Regions from separate parts of the Janthinobacterium sp. P210005 genome, predicted to be linked through region 3. Evidence: predicted binding sites of a transcription regulator. Region 3 holds the regulator's gene; each other region holds the start of a gene.
What was found. Region 3 encodes FNR, which switches genes on or off when oxygen is low (the NO sensors DNR and NnrR bind a similar motif). Its sites were predicted from a motif close to TTGATNNNNATCAA; they were not measured.

Region 1 (5,830 bases), on a different contig from region 3:
GCGCATCCTCGGCTGGCGGGCGGCGGAAATTGTCGGCCGCCACGTCAGCCTGCTGGTCAGCGACGTGCGCCAGTCGGAACAGCAGGGCCTGCTGCACTACCTGCGCACGGGCGAAGGCGAGGCGGTTCACACCAGCGAGGAAATCGTCTACCTGCGCAAGGATGGAGTACCGGTCGCCGTGCAGCGCTCGATGGCCAGCGCGCGCCTGGCCGACCAGGATTTATATGTGCTGTTCATTACGGACATCAGCGAACGGCGCGCCATGCTGGCCGCCCTGCGCGAAAGCGAGCAGCAGTTGCGCTCGCTGATCGGCAATCTGCCCGGCATCGCCTTTCGCTGCACCACGGCGGAAAACCAGCCCATGCTGTTCATCAGCGACGGCGTGGAAGGGGTCACCGGCTATCCGCCCGCCGACTTTCTCGGCGCGGCGCCGCGCCGCACCATCACGGGCCTGATCGCCAGCGAAGAGCGCGCCTACGTCATCGATGTCTTCAACCGCAGCGTCGCCAGCGGCGAGCCCTACCTGCTCGAATACCGGCTGCTGCATGCGGACGGCACGGCGCGCTGGCTGTGGGAGCGGGGCACCGTCGTGCACGACGCGGCAGGCGCCGTACGCTGGGTCGACGGCGTCATCCTCGACATCAGCGAACGGCGGCAAATGGAGGAAGACTTGCGCATGGCCAAGGAAAAAGCGGAGCTGGCGGCCGCCACGCGGGCCAGCTTTGTCGCCAACATGAGCCATGAAATCCGCACGCCGATGAATTCCATCCTCGGTTTTACCGATGTGCTGCTCGACTCGCCGCTGGCGCCCGAGCAGCGGCGCCACCTCGATACCGTACGCCAGTCCGGCCGCTCGCTGTTGCGCCTGCTCAACGAAGTGCTCGATACTGCCAAGCTGGACAAGGGCGCCGTGGCGCTGGAATTGCGCGACTACAGCCTGCTGGCGCTGGTCGACGAGCTGGCGTCCACGTATGGCATCCATGCGCGCGCCAAGGGCTTGCGCATGGAGGTGCAGTACGACCCGCAACTGCCGGCCATGCTGCATGGCGACGAATTGCGCATGCGGCAAGTGCTGGGCAACCTGCTCGACAACGCCATCAAGTTCACGCCCGGCGGCGCCGTCAGCCTGGCGGCGCGCCGCGACGATGGCCAGCTGCACCTGCTGGTGCAGGACAGCGGCATCGGCATCCCCGCGGAACGGCGCGACGCCATTTTTGATCCCTTCGTGCAAGCGGACGCCTCGACCACGCGGCGCTTCGGCGGCACGGGCCTGGGCACCACCATCAGCCGGCAGCTGGTGACCCTGATGCAGGGGCGCATCTGGGCCGATGCCGCCTTGCCGCACGGCAGCGTGTTCCACGTCATGCTGCCCTTGCTGCCGGCGCGCCAGGCGGCGCTGCCCGCCAGCGAACGGCGCAGCGTGCGCCTGCCGCCCCTGCGCGTGCTGGCCGCCGACGACGTGCCGCAAAACCTGGAACTGCTGAGCTTACTGCTGGGCAAGCGTGGCCACACGGTGGTCACGGCCGGCGATGGCGCGCAAGCCTTGCAACTGGCGCAGCAGGATGACTTCGACGTGCTGCTGCTGGACTTGCAAATGCCACACATGGATGGCCTGGCCGCCACGCAAGCCATCCGTGCCGCCGCCCTGCGCGACGGACGCCCGCGCGTGCCCGTGATCGCCATGACGGCCAGCGTGCTCGAAGCGCACCGCAAGGCGGCGCGGGCGGCCGGCATGGACGGTTTTGCCACCAAGCCCGTCGAATGGCAGGCGCTGGCGCTGGAAATCGCGCGCGTGCTGGGCCTGGCGGCGGACCCGGCCGACGATAGCCTCGCACCGCCGCCCGCTGGCGGACGGGTGCTGCACCATGCGGGCGCCCTGCAGCGCTGGGCCGGCAACGACAGCGCCTACCGCGCGGCGCTGGCCCGTTTCGGACGCGAGCATCCGCGCCTGCCTCCCGCCCTGCTGGCCGCCATCGAGGCACGCGACCACGCGGCGCTCTTGTCGCACAGCCACCAACTGCGCGGCGTGGCCGCCAACCTGGGACTGGAGCAACTGGCCGCCAGCCTGGCGGCGCTGGAGCAATGCTGCGCCGGTCCCGGTCTCGGTCTCGGTCCCGCTCCCGCCACGGCACTGCAGCTCGACGAAATCCTGGGCGCCCTGCTGACGCAATGGCCGGCGGCAACGGCCGCCATCGCCCGGCTGGCGCCGCCTGCCTTGCCAGCGGCAACGGCGGCGGCGGCCATCGACGCGCCCGCCGTCCGGCAAGCGGCCAGTGCCCTGTTAAGCGCCTTGCGGCGCGGCGAACTCGATGACGCGGCGCAAGCACAGTTGCAGCACGCCATGGGCGCGCAAGCGGACGAGCTGACGCCGCTGCTGCATGCCATCGACGACTTTGATTTCCCCCAAGCACAGTCGCTGCTGCACGACTTGCTGCACACCTACGCCCCGGAGTCCCCATGAATGCACCAGCCAGGCCCGTGATTCTCATCGTCGACGATGAGGCGGCCAATTTGCAATTGCTGCGCCAGATCTTGCAGAACGACTATGCGCTGCTGTTCGCCAAGGATGGCGCGCGGGCGCTGGCGCTGGCGCAGCAGGAGCGCCCGGCCCTGATCCTGCTCGACGTGATGATGCCCGGCATGAGCGGCCACGACGCCTGCCGCCAGCTGAAGGCCGCGCCGCTGACGGCCGCCATCCCCGTCATTTTCGTCACGGCCCTGAACGACATGCGCGACGAACTGAGCGGTTTTGAGGCGGGCGCCGTCGATTACATCACCAAGCCGCTCAGCCCCGCCATCGTGCGCGCCCGCGTGCGCACGCATCTGTCGCTGGTGCGCATCGATGAATTGAAGGAAACGCGGCTGCAGATCGTCCAGCGCCTGGGCCTGGCGGCCGAATACAAGGACAATGAAACAGGCTTGCACGTGATCCGCATGAGCCATTACGCGCGCCTGCTGGGCGTGGCCGCCGGCATGGACGAGGCCGCCGCGGACGACCTGCTGCACGCGGCGCCCATGCACGACGTGGGCAAGATCGGCATCCCCGACCGCATCCTGCAAAAGCCGGGCAAGCTCGACGCGGACGAATGGAGCATCATGCAGACGCATGCGCGCATCGGCGGCGACATCATCGGCGAACATGCGGAAGGCGGCATGCTGGCGCTGGCGCGCGCCATCGCCGTGTCGCACCATGAAAAATGGGATGGCAGCGGTTACCCGAACGGCTTGGCAGGCGAAGCGATCCCGCTGGCGGGGCGCATCGTCGCCGTGGCGGACGTATTCGACGCGCTGACCTCGGTGCGCCCGTACAAGCGCGCGTGGTCGGTGTCGGACGCCGTGGGCTATCTGCAAGCGCAACAAGGCAGCCATTTCGATGCGCGGCTGGTCGACCTGTTTGTCGGGGAATTGCCCGCCATCGACGCCATCCGGCTGCGCTGGGCAGAGAAAGCGGAACACCACGCGCCCGCTTGAAGAGTGAACTCCCGCCACGGCCAGCGTTGTTGCGTCACACAAGCAAGTGCCGGACAGATGGCGCCGGCGCCGATGCAGACCACTGGAGGGGCCAGGAGTTCAATGCCATTATGGCTGGCGCTGGGGCAGGCATTTTGATGCACATCAAACAGCTCGCACTTTCCTGGCTGCGCACTTGCAGATGGCCCTGGCCTCTCTTTTTTTGACTTACATCAAGCCCAGCATAAGAAAAGCCCCGGCCAGCACGGCAATGCTGGACTTGCCCGTGTTGCCGTTCTAGCCTTGTTGCCATCCTGACTACCGAGTGACAACATGGCTTACAAATCCATCCTCGTCCACGCCGACCTGTCGCGCCATGCGCCGCAGCGCATCGCCATCGCGGCGCGGCTGGCGCACGCGCACCAGGCGCACCTGATCGGCGCCGCCATGACGGGCATGTCGCGCTTTACCCTGGAAAACAACCGCGGCATGCGCGGCGGCGCCGTGGCGGCGCAGATTTCAGCCTTGCATGGGCAGGCGGAACAGGCGCTGGACCAGTTCGAGACGCTGGCGCGCCAGGCCGGCGCCGCCTCGCTCGAGCGCCGCCTGATCGAAGACGACGAGGATGGCGGCATGGCCGTCAGCGCCCGCTACAGCGATCTGACCGTGCTGAGCCAGCACGACGCCGGCGAAGCCTTGCCCGGCGCCATGAGCGACCTGGTGCCCTACGTGATGCTGAACGCTGCCCGTCCCGTGCTGATCGTGCCGCGCAGCGGCCAGTTCGCACAGGTGGACAACACGGTCGTGGTGGCCTGGGATGGCAGCATGGAAGCGACGCGCGCCATCGGCCACGCCCTGCCCCTCTTGCGCGCGGCGCGCCTGGTGGTGCTGGCCCTGCTGCATCCGCCGGTCGGCCACGCGCAGCCGGCGCGCCATCCGGGCGCCGACATCGCCGCCTACCTGAGCCGCCACGGCGTGCCCGTGGAAGTGCGCCCGGCCGTCGCCACGGGCGACATCGGCGCGGCGCTGCTGGCCATGGCCGCCGAAGTGCATGCGGATCTGCTGGTGATGGGCGGCTACGGCCACGCGCGCTTCCGCGAAATCCTGCTGGGCGGCGTGACGGAAACCGTGCTGCGCCAGATGACCTTGCCGGTGCTGATGGCGCACTGACACCAAGCGCGCTCCATGTCGTTGCACAATGGGTATACTTGCCTGTTTATCCATATCAAAGCAATGTACATGAACCAACAACTCCTCAATTGGGGCAATAGCCTGGTGCCGTTCGGCGGCGAACTGCTGTGGACCGCCCTGCCGTGGATGCTGCTGTGCAGCGCGGCCGGCTTCGTGCTGGCGCTCGGCATCTGCTACCAGCTGGCCAGAAAATGCCTGCTGGTGCGCCGTCCCCGCGCCTGGCATGTGGCCGCCAAGCTCAGCTATGTGCTGATCCTGCTCGCGCTGCCGCTCCTCGGTGCCGGATTTGGCGCCGTGCACAGCGTGCACCGCGTGGTCAACCAGGCCCTCGAGCGCGACTTGCAGCCTGTGGTCGAAGCGCAGATGCCGGCGCTGCGCGTCTACCTGGAACAGCAGGTCAAGCTGATCGCCCCGGGCCAGCCCATCAGCGTGCGCAGCCTGCTCGAACCGTTCGTGCAAGGCATGTATTACCAGCCCACATCGAGCAGCTACTGGGAACGCAGCAAGGCGCGCTGGATCAATGAATTCATTCTGCGCCGCGGCAGCGTGCTGCTGACGCAGGTGCTGCAGGAACAGCTGATCGCCAGGGTCGGCCTGCTCGGCGAAGCGCTCAAGGGCGCCAACTTCCGTGGCCAGGCGACTGGCGAGCTGGCCGCGCTGGGCACCGACCTGGCCGTGCGCCTGACCACCGACGTGGCGCGCCATGCCGACTTCAGCAAACTCGACAAGTCAGTGCCGATGATTTTCATCGACGCCATCAAACGGCAAGCCGGCGCCTATTTCAATTCGCTCAAGATCACGCTGGGCCTGTTCGCGCTGGTGGCGCTGCTGCTGGTATGGGGCGAGATCATGCTGTACCGCCATTACTACCTGCGCCGCCATCCGCCCGCCGCGGCCCTGCCCGTGTCGCCCATGTAAAAAAAGCCGCGCCTCCTTGCGGATGGCGCGGCTTTCAGGCGGCAGCTAACAGCTTAGGCTTTGCGCTGTGCCACGGCGTCGACGACGCACAGGGCCGTCATGTTGACGATGCGGCGCACGGTGGCCGATGGCGTCAGGATGTGCACGGGCTTGGCGCAACCGAGCAGGATCGGACCGACGGCGATGCCGTTGCCGGCCGCCGTCTTCACCAGGTTGTAGGCGATGTTGGCCGATTCGATGTTCGGCATGACGAGCAGGTTGGCGTCGTTCT
Region 2 (5,830 bases), on a different contig from region 3:
GGCCGCTACGCACGAGCCGCACGTCGTCGATGGCGCCCAGGTGGCGTGGCGTCAGGTGCGGCAATTCGAAGGCGTCCCACAGCCAGTCGAGTATGTCGTCGATGGGAAACTCCAGCAGCAGGCGCACGGCCCCCTCGCCATCGCCGCCGTCACCTTGCGTGCCGGCCCCGCCAGTGGCGGCGGGCCGGGCCGGGCGCAGGATATCGCCGGGCTGGCCGTCACCCTGGCCCGCGCCCAAGCTGCTGCGCGCGGGCGCCAGGCGGAAACGCGCATGTTCGAGCAGGCGCATGGGCACTTGCACCGTGCGCTGCTGCGGTCCGTCGATCAGGTCGGGCGTGGCGACCAGCTCGGGCAAGTGCGCCTGCACGGCTTCGCGCACTTTCTGGTTGTGGCGCAGCCAGTCGCGCGCGCCGCGCGAGAACAGCGCGTACCAGGGCCGGGCCAGGGCTGGCGCGCCACCCGCCGCCGCCGCCGCGCCGGAGGAACCGGCGGAGCCGGCCGTGGCGGCGGGGTCCGCGGTGCCTGCGGGTTCCGTGGAATCCCCCCAGGCCGGATGGGCATCCTGTGTGCCGCTGCCTGGCGTCGTGGTGGCGGCCATGGCTATTCCTGCGCCAGCAAGGTGGTCACGTAGTTGAGCGCTTCGCGCGCGCTATGGGCGTCATAGCCGTATTCGTCGACCAGGCGCTGCTCGACGGCGGATATCCTGGCCCGCACGTCGTCGTCGGGCCGCTTGGCCGAGCCGACGAGGCGCAGCACGTCGCGCCGCTGCTCGAACAGGTATTGCTGGATGGCGTCGTGCAATGGCGCATGGCTGGCCAGACCAAACGCTTCGCCCCGCTTGAAGGCGCTCATGGCCTTGCGCACCACTTCTTGCCGGAAAGATTGCTTGCCCGAGTCGCTGATGTGGATTTTCTCTTCCACGGCGCGCAGGAAGCGCTCGTCGGGACGGCGCTCTTCGCTGGTGATGGGATCGCGGATCTGGCGGTTGTCGAGCATGGCTTCGACTTCATCGAGATATTTGTTCAGCAAGTCTTGCGCTTCTTGCTCGAATGACACGAACAAGGCCTTGTGCACGTCGGCCTTGACCCAGCGGTTATAGAAATCCTTGCGCGTGAGCACCAGGTAATCGACCCATTTGCGCTTGCGCCGCGGTTCGATGCGCGCATCGTTTTCGATGCCGTCTTTCAGGGCCAGCAGCACGTCCATGGTGGACAGGCTGTTGCGCTGGGCGGAAATGATGGCGTGCGACAAGGCATTGATGACGAAGCGGGGCGACACGCCCGACAGGCCCTCGTCGGGCGACTTGTCGCGCTCGCGCATGCGGCGCAGGTCGGCCGGCTGCAAGTCGTCCACATCTTCGTTCGCGTAGATGCGCAGTTTCTTGACCAGCTCGGCCTCCTTGTCCTCGCCCTCGGGCATGCGGCTGAGGATGGCAAACACGGCCGCCGCATGCAGCACGTGCGGATCGAGGTGCACGTCGCGGAAGGCGGGCGCGGCCGCGAGGATCAGCTTGCGGTAGATGCGCGCTTCTTCGCGGTAATTGAGCGTATAGGGCACTTGCACGATGACCATGCGGTCGAGCAGCGCCTCGTTTTCGCTCTCTTGCAGGAATTTGCGGAATTCGGCCAGATTCGTGTGTGCGAGAATGGTTTCGTCGAGGTAGATCAGGGGGAAGCGCGACACCTTGACATTCTTTTCCTGCGTCAAGGTCAGCAGCAAGTAGAGGAATTCCCGCTTGACCTTGAGGATTTCGATCATTTCCAGCATGCCGCGGCTGGCCGCGTACACGGCGCCGGACCACGACCAGGCGCGCGGATCGCCTTCGTCGCCGTATTGCGCCACTTTCGACAGGTCGACGGAACCGACCAGGTCGGCCAGGTCGGCCGTCGTGGGATCGTGCGGCGCATACGTGCCGATGCCGCAGCGGCCCGCCTCGGACAAATGGATGCGCTCGACGGGCATGCGCAGGAAGTCGCCCGCATACTGCTCTTCCAGGCGGGCGCGGCAATGTGGACACAGTTCGCCCTGCAGTTCGGCATCATAGCTGGCGCGAAAGTCGGCGCGCATGCTGTGCGGCACCAGGTGCAGCGGCGATTCGTGCACGGGACAGCCGGCGATGCCGTACAGCGCGCCTTCGCTGCTGTGGCTGTATTCTTCCAGGCCCCGCTTGAGCAGGATCACCATGGTCGATTTGCCGCCCGATGGCGGGCCCAGCAACAGCAACATGCGCCGGCCCACTTCGGAACCGGCGGCGGCCGCCTTGAAGTAGGCGGCGACCCGGTCGATCGCCTCGTCGATGCCGAACAGCTCGTCGTCGAACAGGCGGCAGCGGAAGCGCCCGTTGCCGTCGGTCTGGCCATTCCAGCGCATCATGTCCCACAGGTACTGGTGCGCGCTGCGCGTCAGCAGGGGCGCGCGGCCGGGCAGGATTTGCTCGAGGAAGTCGGCAAAACTGCCGCGCCAGGGAGTGATGCGGTGTTTTTCCGCCCAGGCCGCCATGCCGTGCACGAAACCCGCATGCTGGGCCGCGCCACCGGCGTCCGTCGTATTGTCGGCGGCTGTATTGGCGCCGGCTGAGGCCGCTGCCGCAGGGGCGTCGTCGGATTGGCGTGTCATACCAGGGTTCGTTATTGCAGGGCTCGTCATTGTTTCCCCATCCTTGCTGTTGCTGGCGTTGCTGCCGTGGAGCAGGCCCGGTTCCAGCCTGTCGGCCAAGTATACGGCGGCGCCTCTGCCCGCACGCCTGATCCCGCTCAACCTTGGCGAGGGAACTATTTTTGCAATCGCTGGCCCTCAATGGGGCAGGGCGGCCAGGCATCCACGCGGTTCAATCCAGATCAATACCGGCCCGCGCAGCCCGTCCACACTGGAAGCTTGCGGCGACCCACGAGGAGAACACGATGATAGGCAACGAGAATGGTTTCAGCGCCCCGCCCGGCAGCAGCGGCAGGGGACAGAGCGCGGACGATGAAGAGGCCGTCGGCCAGTTTTCCGTCCCCGGCGAAGACGACAATACGATCGAGAGCGCATCCGTCGCGGACGTGCCCGACGCCCTGAGCGGCGTCAGCATGGAATTGCTGGAAATCAAGCGCAGCATCGAGGACGGCATGCGGCAAAGCATCGCGCAAGCGGGCGGCGCGCGCGCGGCCGACGCCTTCAGCGACAGCGGCAATATCCAGGGCGTGTCCATCGGCCTGGGCGAGGGCGCCAGCGACAGCTCGTCCGGCGAACCGGGCTTGCCGGCCCTGACCCTGTACGTGGCCGAACCCACTTCCGTCGACCGGGCCAAGGCCGCCATCGTGGGGGCCATGGGCGTGCGCGCCGTGGCCAGCGACAAGGTGCCCGTCAACATCGTCGTCACGGGCGTGATCGATGCGCAGCCCCACCGTTTCCGCCTGCGCCCCGCGCCGGGTGGCGTGTCGGTCGGGCATTTCCGCATCACGGCCGGCACCATCGGCTGCCTGGCCGTGGGGCGCAGCGCGCCGCGCAACAGCCGCCTGATGATTCTTAGCAATAATCACGTGCTGGCCAATTCCAACGGCGGCGTGTTCAACGATTGCATCGTGCAGCCTGGCCCCATCGACGGCGGCCGCTGTCCGCAAGACCAGGTGGCCGTGCTCGAGCGTTTCGTGCCCATCAATTTCAGCGGCGGCGTCAACTTCGTCGATTGCGCCACTGGCTGGGCCTGGCCAGACAGGGTGCGTCCCGAACTGGTCTACCTGAGCGGCGGCGTGCCCGCGTACTTCCGCATCAGCAATGCGCTCGTGGCACCCGCACTCGGCATGATGGTCGGCAAGTCCGGCCGCACGACGCAATTGACGCAGGGCCGCATCACGGGCCTGGGCGCCACCATCAACGTCAATTACGGCGGCGGCAGGATCGCGCTGTTCCAAGACCAGATCGCCATCACGGGCGTCAGCGGGGCCTTCAGCGCGGGCGGCGATTCCGGCTCGTCCATCTGGACCTGGAACCAGCAGCGCAATCCCGTCGGCCTGCTGTTTGCCGGCGGCGGCAACATCACGTTTGCCAACCAGATGCGGCGCGTGGTGGTGGCGCTCGACATCAATTTGTACACTTGAGCACGCCTTAGGAGCCGGTCGGGCGGCCCCGCGCCGCCTTGCCCGGCGCTGTTTTTTGCACGATGACGATCTAGCTCAAGTCTTGCTCAAGTCTTGCGCAAGGCCGGCTGTCGCGCAGGGTCTTGGCTGGCGAAGCGTGCTGCAGCGCCGGTTGGCCGGGTGTATCATGCAAGGCATCGGGAGGGTTTGTCATATCAGGAGGATGTGTCATGTCAAACAGTAAGTTCGCACAATCGCCATATGCCGTCTTCGAGGACGCGGCCATGCCGTATTTGCCGGATGCCCCCCCTGGACAGGGCCCGGGGCAGCATGCCCAGGCCGCACCTCAGGGCCGCCTGGAAGCGGCCCGGCGACGCAACGAGCGGGCGCTGATGGCCATCGACGGCGTGGAAGGCGTCAGCCTGGGGCAGACGGCCGTGGGCAAGGAAGCGCTCGTCGTGTATCTGCGCGACTCGTCCGTCAAGCGGCGCGTGCCGTTGCAGGTCGAGGGTTATCCGGTGGAAACGAGCATCACGGGCCAGATCGATATCCAGCAGCGCTAGGCCAGCCGGCCTGGCGGCGGGGGCACCAGGCCGCGGATGGCGGCGGAAGGCCTGTCGCCAGGCCTTCCGTGTTTACTGTCAGCCTGGACTCAGGCGGCCGATCGCTGCGGCCACGCCCGCGCCATAGGCAGGGTCGCACAGCGTGCAGTTGCCGATGTGGCGTTGCTTGACTTGTTCCGAGGCGCCCGAGATGGCGCGCGCCGTGTTGTCGAACAAGGCTTGCTGCTGCGCCGCGGTCATCAAGCGGAACAGGGCGCGCGGCTGCGAATAGTAATCTTCGTCGACGCGGTGGTTCCAGTGGTCGGCCGCGCCTTCGATGCTGAGCGGCGGCTCGCGGAAATCGGGCTGCTCGGCCCATTCCTGCTCGCTGTTCGGTTCATAGCCCAGGGTCCCGCCCTGGTTGCCGTCGACCCGCATCTGGCCATCGCGGTGATAGCTGTGGAACGGGCATTTCGGCGCGTTGACGGGAATATGGCTGTGGTTGACGCCGAGGCGGTAGCGCTGCGCGTCGCCATACGAGAACAGGCGGCCTTGCAGCATCTTGTCCGGCGAAAAACTGATGCCGGGCACCACGTTGGCCGGATTGAAGGCCGCCTGTTCCACTTCCGCGAAATGGTTGTCGGCATTGCGGTTCAATTCCAGCACGCCCACCTCGATCAGCGGATAGTCGCCGTGCGGCCACACTTTCGACAGGTCGAACGGGTTGAGGTGATACGTGCCTGCCTCTTTTTCCGGCATGATCTGCACGTACAAGGTCCAGCGGGGGAAATCCTTGTTTTCGATGCTTTCATACAGGTCACGGTGCGAGCTTTCGCGGTCCTTGCCCACCAGCGCCTCCGCTTCGGCATCCGTCAGGTTTTGTATCCCTTGCTGGGTTTTAAAGGTGAATTTGACCCAGAAACGCTCGTTTTGCGCATTCAGGAAGCTGAAGGTATGGCTGCCGAAGCCGTGCATGTGACGGAAGCTGCGCGGCAAGCCCCGGTCGCTCATCACCACCGTTACCTGGTGCAGGGCTTCCGGCAGCGAGGTCCAGAAATCCCAGTTGCTGTTGGCGCTGCGCAAGCCCGTGCGCGGGTCGCGCTTGATGGCGTGATTCAAATCGGGAAATTTCAAGGGATCGCGCATGAAAAACACGGGCGTGTTGTTGCCGACCAGGTCCCAGTTGCCTTCTTCCGTATAAAACTTCAGGGCGAAGCCGCGGATATCGCG
Region 3 (5,830 bases):
AGGTGACCGAACTGAAACAGGGCGCCGTCAACGATGAAGTCACCCTGGAATTGCCCGGTGGCCAGCACATCGTGGCCATCGTCACGCAGGGCAGCAGCGCGAGCCTGGGCCTGGTGCCGGGCGCGGAAGCGTTTGCGCTGATCAAGGCGTCGTCTATCATCCTCGTGACGGACAGCCAGGGCGCGCGCTTTTCCGCGCGCAACCAGCTGGCCGGGGTCGTGACGCGCGTGCAGACGGGCGCCGTCAATACGGAAGTGGTGCTGGACTTGCCGCGCGGCGGCACGATTGCCGCCATCATCACGAACCAGAGCAGCACCGACCTGGGCATCGAGCTTGGCAGCAACGTGACGGCCATCTTCAAGGCGTCCAGCGTGATTCTGGGCGTGCCCGCCTGATTTAATCCTGCAGGCGCGACAACCAATCCGCCGCCGCCGCCAGCGCCTGTTCCAGTTCCTGCGCCGTGTGCGCCAGCAGCGCCGGCACCTCGTCCAGGCGGCCCGCATCGATGGCTTCCTCGGTGGCGAACGCGGCGCGGATCAGGCGCTTCGTGCCCAGGGTGCCGACGGAGCCGCGCACGCTGTGCAGGATGCGTGCCACGTCGCTGTGGCGGCCCGCCTGCAACGCCGTTTCGGCGTCGCGCACGGGCGTCGTGCCCTTGTTCAGCGCGTCTTCCACCATGCGCCGCAGCACGCCGCGCCCCTTCGCATCGCGTCCCATCACGCGCATCAGCGGCGCCATGGAAAACACTTCCTCATCGGCGATGCGTGCCGGCTCGGCCGTCTGTACTTGCGGGCGCTTGGGCAGGTGGCGCAGGATGACTTCCATCATCTCTTCCACCACCACGGGCTTGGCGATGAAATCGCTGATGCCGGCCGTCATGCAGCGCTCGCGCTCGGACGCCAGCACGCCGGCCGTCATGGCGATCACGGGCAGGTGCAAACGCAGTTCCGTGCGGATGATGTGGGTAGCGCTGAAACCGTCCATGACGGGCATCTGCATGTCCATCAGCACGATGTCGTAGCGCAGCGCTTCCGTGCGCAGCCGTTCCACGGCTTGCAAGCCGTCGCCCACCACGTCCAGGGTGGCGCCCATGTGTTCGAGGATGCCGCGCGCCACGGCCTGGTTCAGGTGGTTGTCTTCCACCAGCAGGAAATGCACGCCGGCCAGTTCCGTGCCCAGCGGCTGGTGCAGCATGCGTTGCTCGCCGCCGTCGTCCTTGGCGATCAGCGCCTGGTGCAGGGCGTCGAACAGGCTCGATCCCGTGATCGGCTTCATCAGCACGACGTCGGCCTCGGCCGCGCTGGAGATTTCTTCCAGGTGGTTGCGGGCGAACGCGTTGACCATTACCACGATGGGCTGGCGCTGGCCGCTGGCCGCCTGGCGGATGGCCTTGGCCGTGGCCAGGCCATCCATGACGGGCATGTGCCAGTCGGCCAGCACCACATCATACGGTTGCTGCTGCGCCAGGCGTTCGCGGTACAGTTCGATGGCGGCAAAGCCGGAGTCCACTTCGTCGGCCAGCCAGCCCCACGCCTCGATCAGCTTGACGATCAGTTCGCGCGTGGTGCGGTTGTCGTCGGCCACCAGCAGGCGCAGCTGGCCCAGCGCCGGCGTGCGCCGCGTTTCTGCCGGCTGCGCCAGCATCTCGAAGGGCACGCTGAACCAGAAGCGGCTGCCCTTGCCTTCGCTGCTGGCGACGGCGATGTCGCCGCCCATCATGTGGATCAGCTGCTTGCTGATGGCCAGGCCCAGGCCCGTGCCGCCGAAGCGCCGCGTGATGCTCTGGTCGCCCTGGGAAAACGCGGCAAACAGCTGCTGTTGCTGCAGTTCCGTCATGCCGATGCCCGTGTCGCGCACTTCGAAGCGCAGCCAGGCGCGGCCGCTCTCGCTCTCGGCCAGGCTGACGGCCACCACCACTTCGCCGCTCTCCGTGAACTTGATGGCGTTGCCGGCCAGGTTGACGAGGATTTGCTGCAGGCGCTGGGCGTCGCCCACGAGGCGCCGCGGCACGTCGGGCTCGACGGCGATGGCCAGTTCCAGCTCCTTTTCGCCCGCATTCATCGTCATCGTCGTGGCCAGGGTATTCATGACTTCGTCGAGGTCGAATTCGACGGGCGACAATTCCATGCGCCGTGCCTCGATCTTCGAATAGTCGAGCACGTCGTTGAGGATGCCCAGCAGCGACTGGCCCGCCACTCTGACCATGGTCAGATACTTGCGCTGTTCCGTGTCGAGCCTGGTATTGCCCAGCAAATACACCATGCCCAGCACGGCATTGAGGGGCGTGCGGATTTCATGGCTCATGTTGGCCACGAAATCGCTCTTCGCGCGGTTCGCCGCCTCGGCCCGGTCGCGTTCCTGTTCCAGTTCCGCCGCGCGCGATTCGAGTTCCTGCTGCAGGCGGTCGCGTTCGCTCATCAGGCCGTTGAACGCTTCCGTCAGTTCGCCGATCTCGTCGCGCTGCTGCACCGGCACGGGCGTGAAGCGGCTGCCGCTGGTGCGCAGGGCTTGCAGGGTGTCGCGCAGGCGCACCAGCGGCGACAGCAGGCGCACGGTGACCCAGCCCAGAACAAAGGCGGCCAGCAGCGAGGCGAGGATGCTCCACAGCACCAGCCGGTACAGCACGCCATCGAACGGCTCGAAGGCATCCTCGACGGGGAGCGAGGCGGCCAGCAGCCAGTTTACGGATTTCAGGCGCTTGAAGCTGTTGACGGCCGTGATGCCGCGGCTGTTGGTGCTGACCATGCTGCCTTCGCCATCTTCCTGCAGCAGCCGGGTCGTCGTCAGGTTGGCGTTCGGCTGGCGCGGTTGCAACAGCCGGCTGGTATCGGGATGCAGCACGTAGCGCGGCACGGCGCCGCGCGTGAGGATGAAGTAATAGCCGTTCTTGCCGATCTTTTCCGAGCGCAGGCGGCCCAGCAGGTTGTCCTTGTACAGGCGCAGCACGCCGATCACCACGCCGGCCACCTGGCCATCGGCGGCCAGCACGGGCGCCACCATCTGCACGATGGGCATGCCGCTCGACTTGCCCAGCATCGGTTCGGTGATCATGGGCTGGCGCGTGCGCAGGACGGTCTGGAAATACTCGCGCTCGGCGACGTTGATGCCGGCGCGCCCCGCTACCTCCGGCATGTCGGCCACGACGGCGCCATGCGCGTCGAGTACCAGCACGTCATCGAACAGCACCAGCATCGAGCGGCGCGAATAGTATTCGCGCAATTGGGCGGGCCGGGCGATCAATTCCGGCGGCTGTTGTCGGGCCGTCAGGGTGACGATCTGCAGCAGCATGCCCAGCTTGTCGTCGAGCTCGGCGGCGGTGCGGGTGATCAGGGACGATTGCTGGCTCAGCAGTACTCGGGTGAAGTCGTCGCGCATGTGCTGCACCTGGATCATGGTGACCAGCGCGATCATGGCGATCGAGGTCAGGCTGGTGGCCAGCGCGACTTTTGCTTTAATGCCGAGAGGCTTCATGATTTCCTTTTCAGTACCGGGCGGCACAGGCGGCAGATAATGCTGTCAGGAATTTTCCTATCAATGCCCCAGCTTGGCAAGCGCCGCCGCGCAAATTGCCCGCCCCCTACGGGCTTTTGACGATGTTGCCATATAATTAAAGGCTGGACGTCGTTTATTCGCCGAATTTACGGTGAAATTGGCATACGGCAACCCTGTATGCGGCTGTATGCAGTAAACTTGTTGTTGCATTTTCTAAAAGGTACCGACATGACTGAAGCGCTACTCACTCCAACCTTGCCCACCGTGAACGTGGAGGCGTTGCGTGCGCGATGCTCGACCTGCAGCATGCATCAATTGTGCCTGCCGATGGGCCTCGATGTGGGCGACATGGACAGGCTGGACCAGATCATCGGCCGCCGCCGCAAGATCGTGCGCGGCGCCTCGCTGTTCCGCATCGGCGACTCGTTCCAGAACCTGTATGCGATCCGCCTGGGGCATTTCAAGACGTACCAGATCAATCCGGGCGGCGAAGAGCAGGTGACGGGCTTCCAGATGGCGGGCGAACTGCTGGGCATGGACGCCATCAGCGCCGACCGCCACCACTGTAATGCGGTGGCGCTGGAAGACAGCGAAGTGTGTGAAATCCCGTTTTCCAGCCTGGAACAATTGCTGGGCAATATGCCGACCCTGCTGCGCCATTTCCACCGCATGATGAGCCAGGAAATCACGCGCGAGCAAAGCGTCATGCTGTTGCTGGGCAATATGCAGGCGACGCAGCGCTTTGCCGCCTTCATCGTCAACCTGGCGTCGCGCTATGAAGCGCGCGGCTATTCGGGCAGCAATTTCCAGCTGCGCATGTCGCGCGAGGAAATCGGCAACTACCTGGGCCTGACCATCGAGAGCGTCAGCCGCCTGCTGTCGAAGTTCAAGAAGGAAGGCTGGTTGCGCGTCTCCAACCGGGAAATTGAAATCCTGCAGCCGGCCAAGCTGAAAGCCATTACGGCCGGCACGGACGTCTGCAAGTAACAGCACCGTCAAAACCTGCTGCGCGTCGCGCTTTGCGGCTTGCGATGCTCGCTGTGCTATAGCACAGCTGCGCTTCTCAACCACAAATCACTGCCGCTCGCTACGGTTTTCCCGGCGCTGTACGTTATAGCTCTTCATCCGCATGCAGCGCGATGCTGCGCTGCAGGGGCCAGGTCCAGATGCCGGACAGGCGCCACTCGCGTTTGTCGTTTTCCACCAGCACTTGCCAGCGGCTGCGCTCGAGCATCGGCAGCGCCACGGAAAAATTGCCGGCCGCATCGGGCTGCACCAGCACCTTGATATCTTTTTCCGGCAGGGTCGCATGCGCCAGGTGCAGCTGTAAAGGCGCCTGATAGGCCTTGCCGAAGCTGTGCACGGAACCGGTCAGGCGTGCTTGCGCCACGTCATACGACAGGCGCGTATCCATCGCCAGGTCGCTGGCGATCGTGTCACGCTTCAAATCCTGGTTGATCGCCTTGCCCTGCTTGTAATAATCGCCCACCACCAGTGCATCGGGCTGCGTAAACGCGATATAGCCCATGAAGCTGCCGACGACCACGGACAGGCCGGGGCCGATCATCAGCAGCCATGGCCAGCGATGCTTGTACCACGGTGCAACGGGTGCTTGCAGTTTCAGACTGTCGGACATGATATTTCTCCTGTTTAATCAGCCAGTCCCCGCATGGGGACCGGCCTTCCTGCAACTTCGTGGCGGCGGCGAGGGCACCCGGTCCCCGTCCGCCTTTCCTTGTTAACGCGGCACGATGAATACCGCGCTTTCACGCACATGCAGCGATGGGTCGTCCAGCGATTGCAATTCGATCGCAATCTTGTTCGAGCCCTTCTCTCCCACGCCGTGCGGCACGCGCAGGCGGATCGGCCAACCCAGCGTTTCCGTCGGCTGCAAGGTCACTTCTTCGCGCGTCAGCAAGGTAAGGCCCGGCAAGCCGGAAGCGCTGATTTTGAAATGCTGGCTTTGCTCCGACGTGTTCATGATCTGCAGGCGGTAGACGTTTTCGATCATGCCGTCTTCCACTTCGCGTCCCATGGAACCGCGGTCGCGGATCACGTCCATTTTCAGGGGCGTGCGCAGGGCCAGCGAAGTACACACGGCGATGATGATCAGGGCCAGGATGGAAGTGTAGATCAAGACGCGCGGGCGCATGGCGCGCTGGCGTATCTGCTTCGAATTGAAGTTGTTTTCCATCGCATGGTCGGTACTGTAGCGTACCAGTCCCCGTGGCCGGTCGACTTTGTCCATCACGCTGTTGCAGGCATCGACGCAAGCGGCGCAACCGATGCATTCATACTGCAGGCCGTTACGGATATCGATACCGGTCGGACACACCTG

Region 1: VPH40_RS15185 (universal stress protein) is a predicted target of FNR. The motif match lies at 3,606-3,619, and genes of this name have one in related genera.
Region 2: VPH40_RS02505 (serine protein kinase) is a predicted target of FNR. The motif match lies at 2,828-2,841, and genes of this name have one in related genera.

What each region holds. Positions count from the first base shown of each region.
Region 1 is NZ_JAZARC010000003.1:323,345-329,174, forward strand. Features, by position in the region: gene VPH40_RS15175 (MHYT domain-containing protein) at 1-2,461, shown strand, start outside; gene VPH40_RS15180 (response regulator) at 2,458-3,471, shown strand; gene VPH40_RS15185 (universal stress protein) at 3,784-4,620, shown strand; gene VPH40_RS15190 (hypothetical protein) at 4,690-5,559, shown strand; gene VPH40_RS15195 (NADP-dependent malic enzyme) at 5,613-5,830, opposite strand, start outside.
Region 2 is NZ_JAZARC010000001.1:601,711-607,540, forward strand. Features, by position in the region: gene VPH40_RS02500 (DUF444 family protein) at 1-598, opposite strand, end outside; gene VPH40_RS02505 (serine protein kinase) at 601-2,616, opposite strand; gene VPH40_RS02510 (hypothetical protein) at 2,901-4,079, shown strand; gene VPH40_RS02515 (hypothetical protein) at 4,289-4,621, shown strand; gene VPH40_RS02520 (catalase) at 4,700-5,830, opposite strand, start outside.
Region 3 is NZ_JAZARC010000002.1:739,164-744,993, forward strand. Features, by position in the region: gene VPH40_RS13315 (TOBE domain-containing protein) at 1-395, shown strand, start outside; gene VPH40_RS13320 (response regulator) at 397-3,471, opposite strand; gene fnr (fumarate/nitrate reduction transcriptional regulator Fnr) at 3,721-4,479, shown strand; gene VPH40_RS13330 (FixH family protein) at 4,604-5,128, opposite strand; gene ccoG (cytochrome c oxidase accessory protein CcoG) at 5,231-5,830, opposite strand, start outside.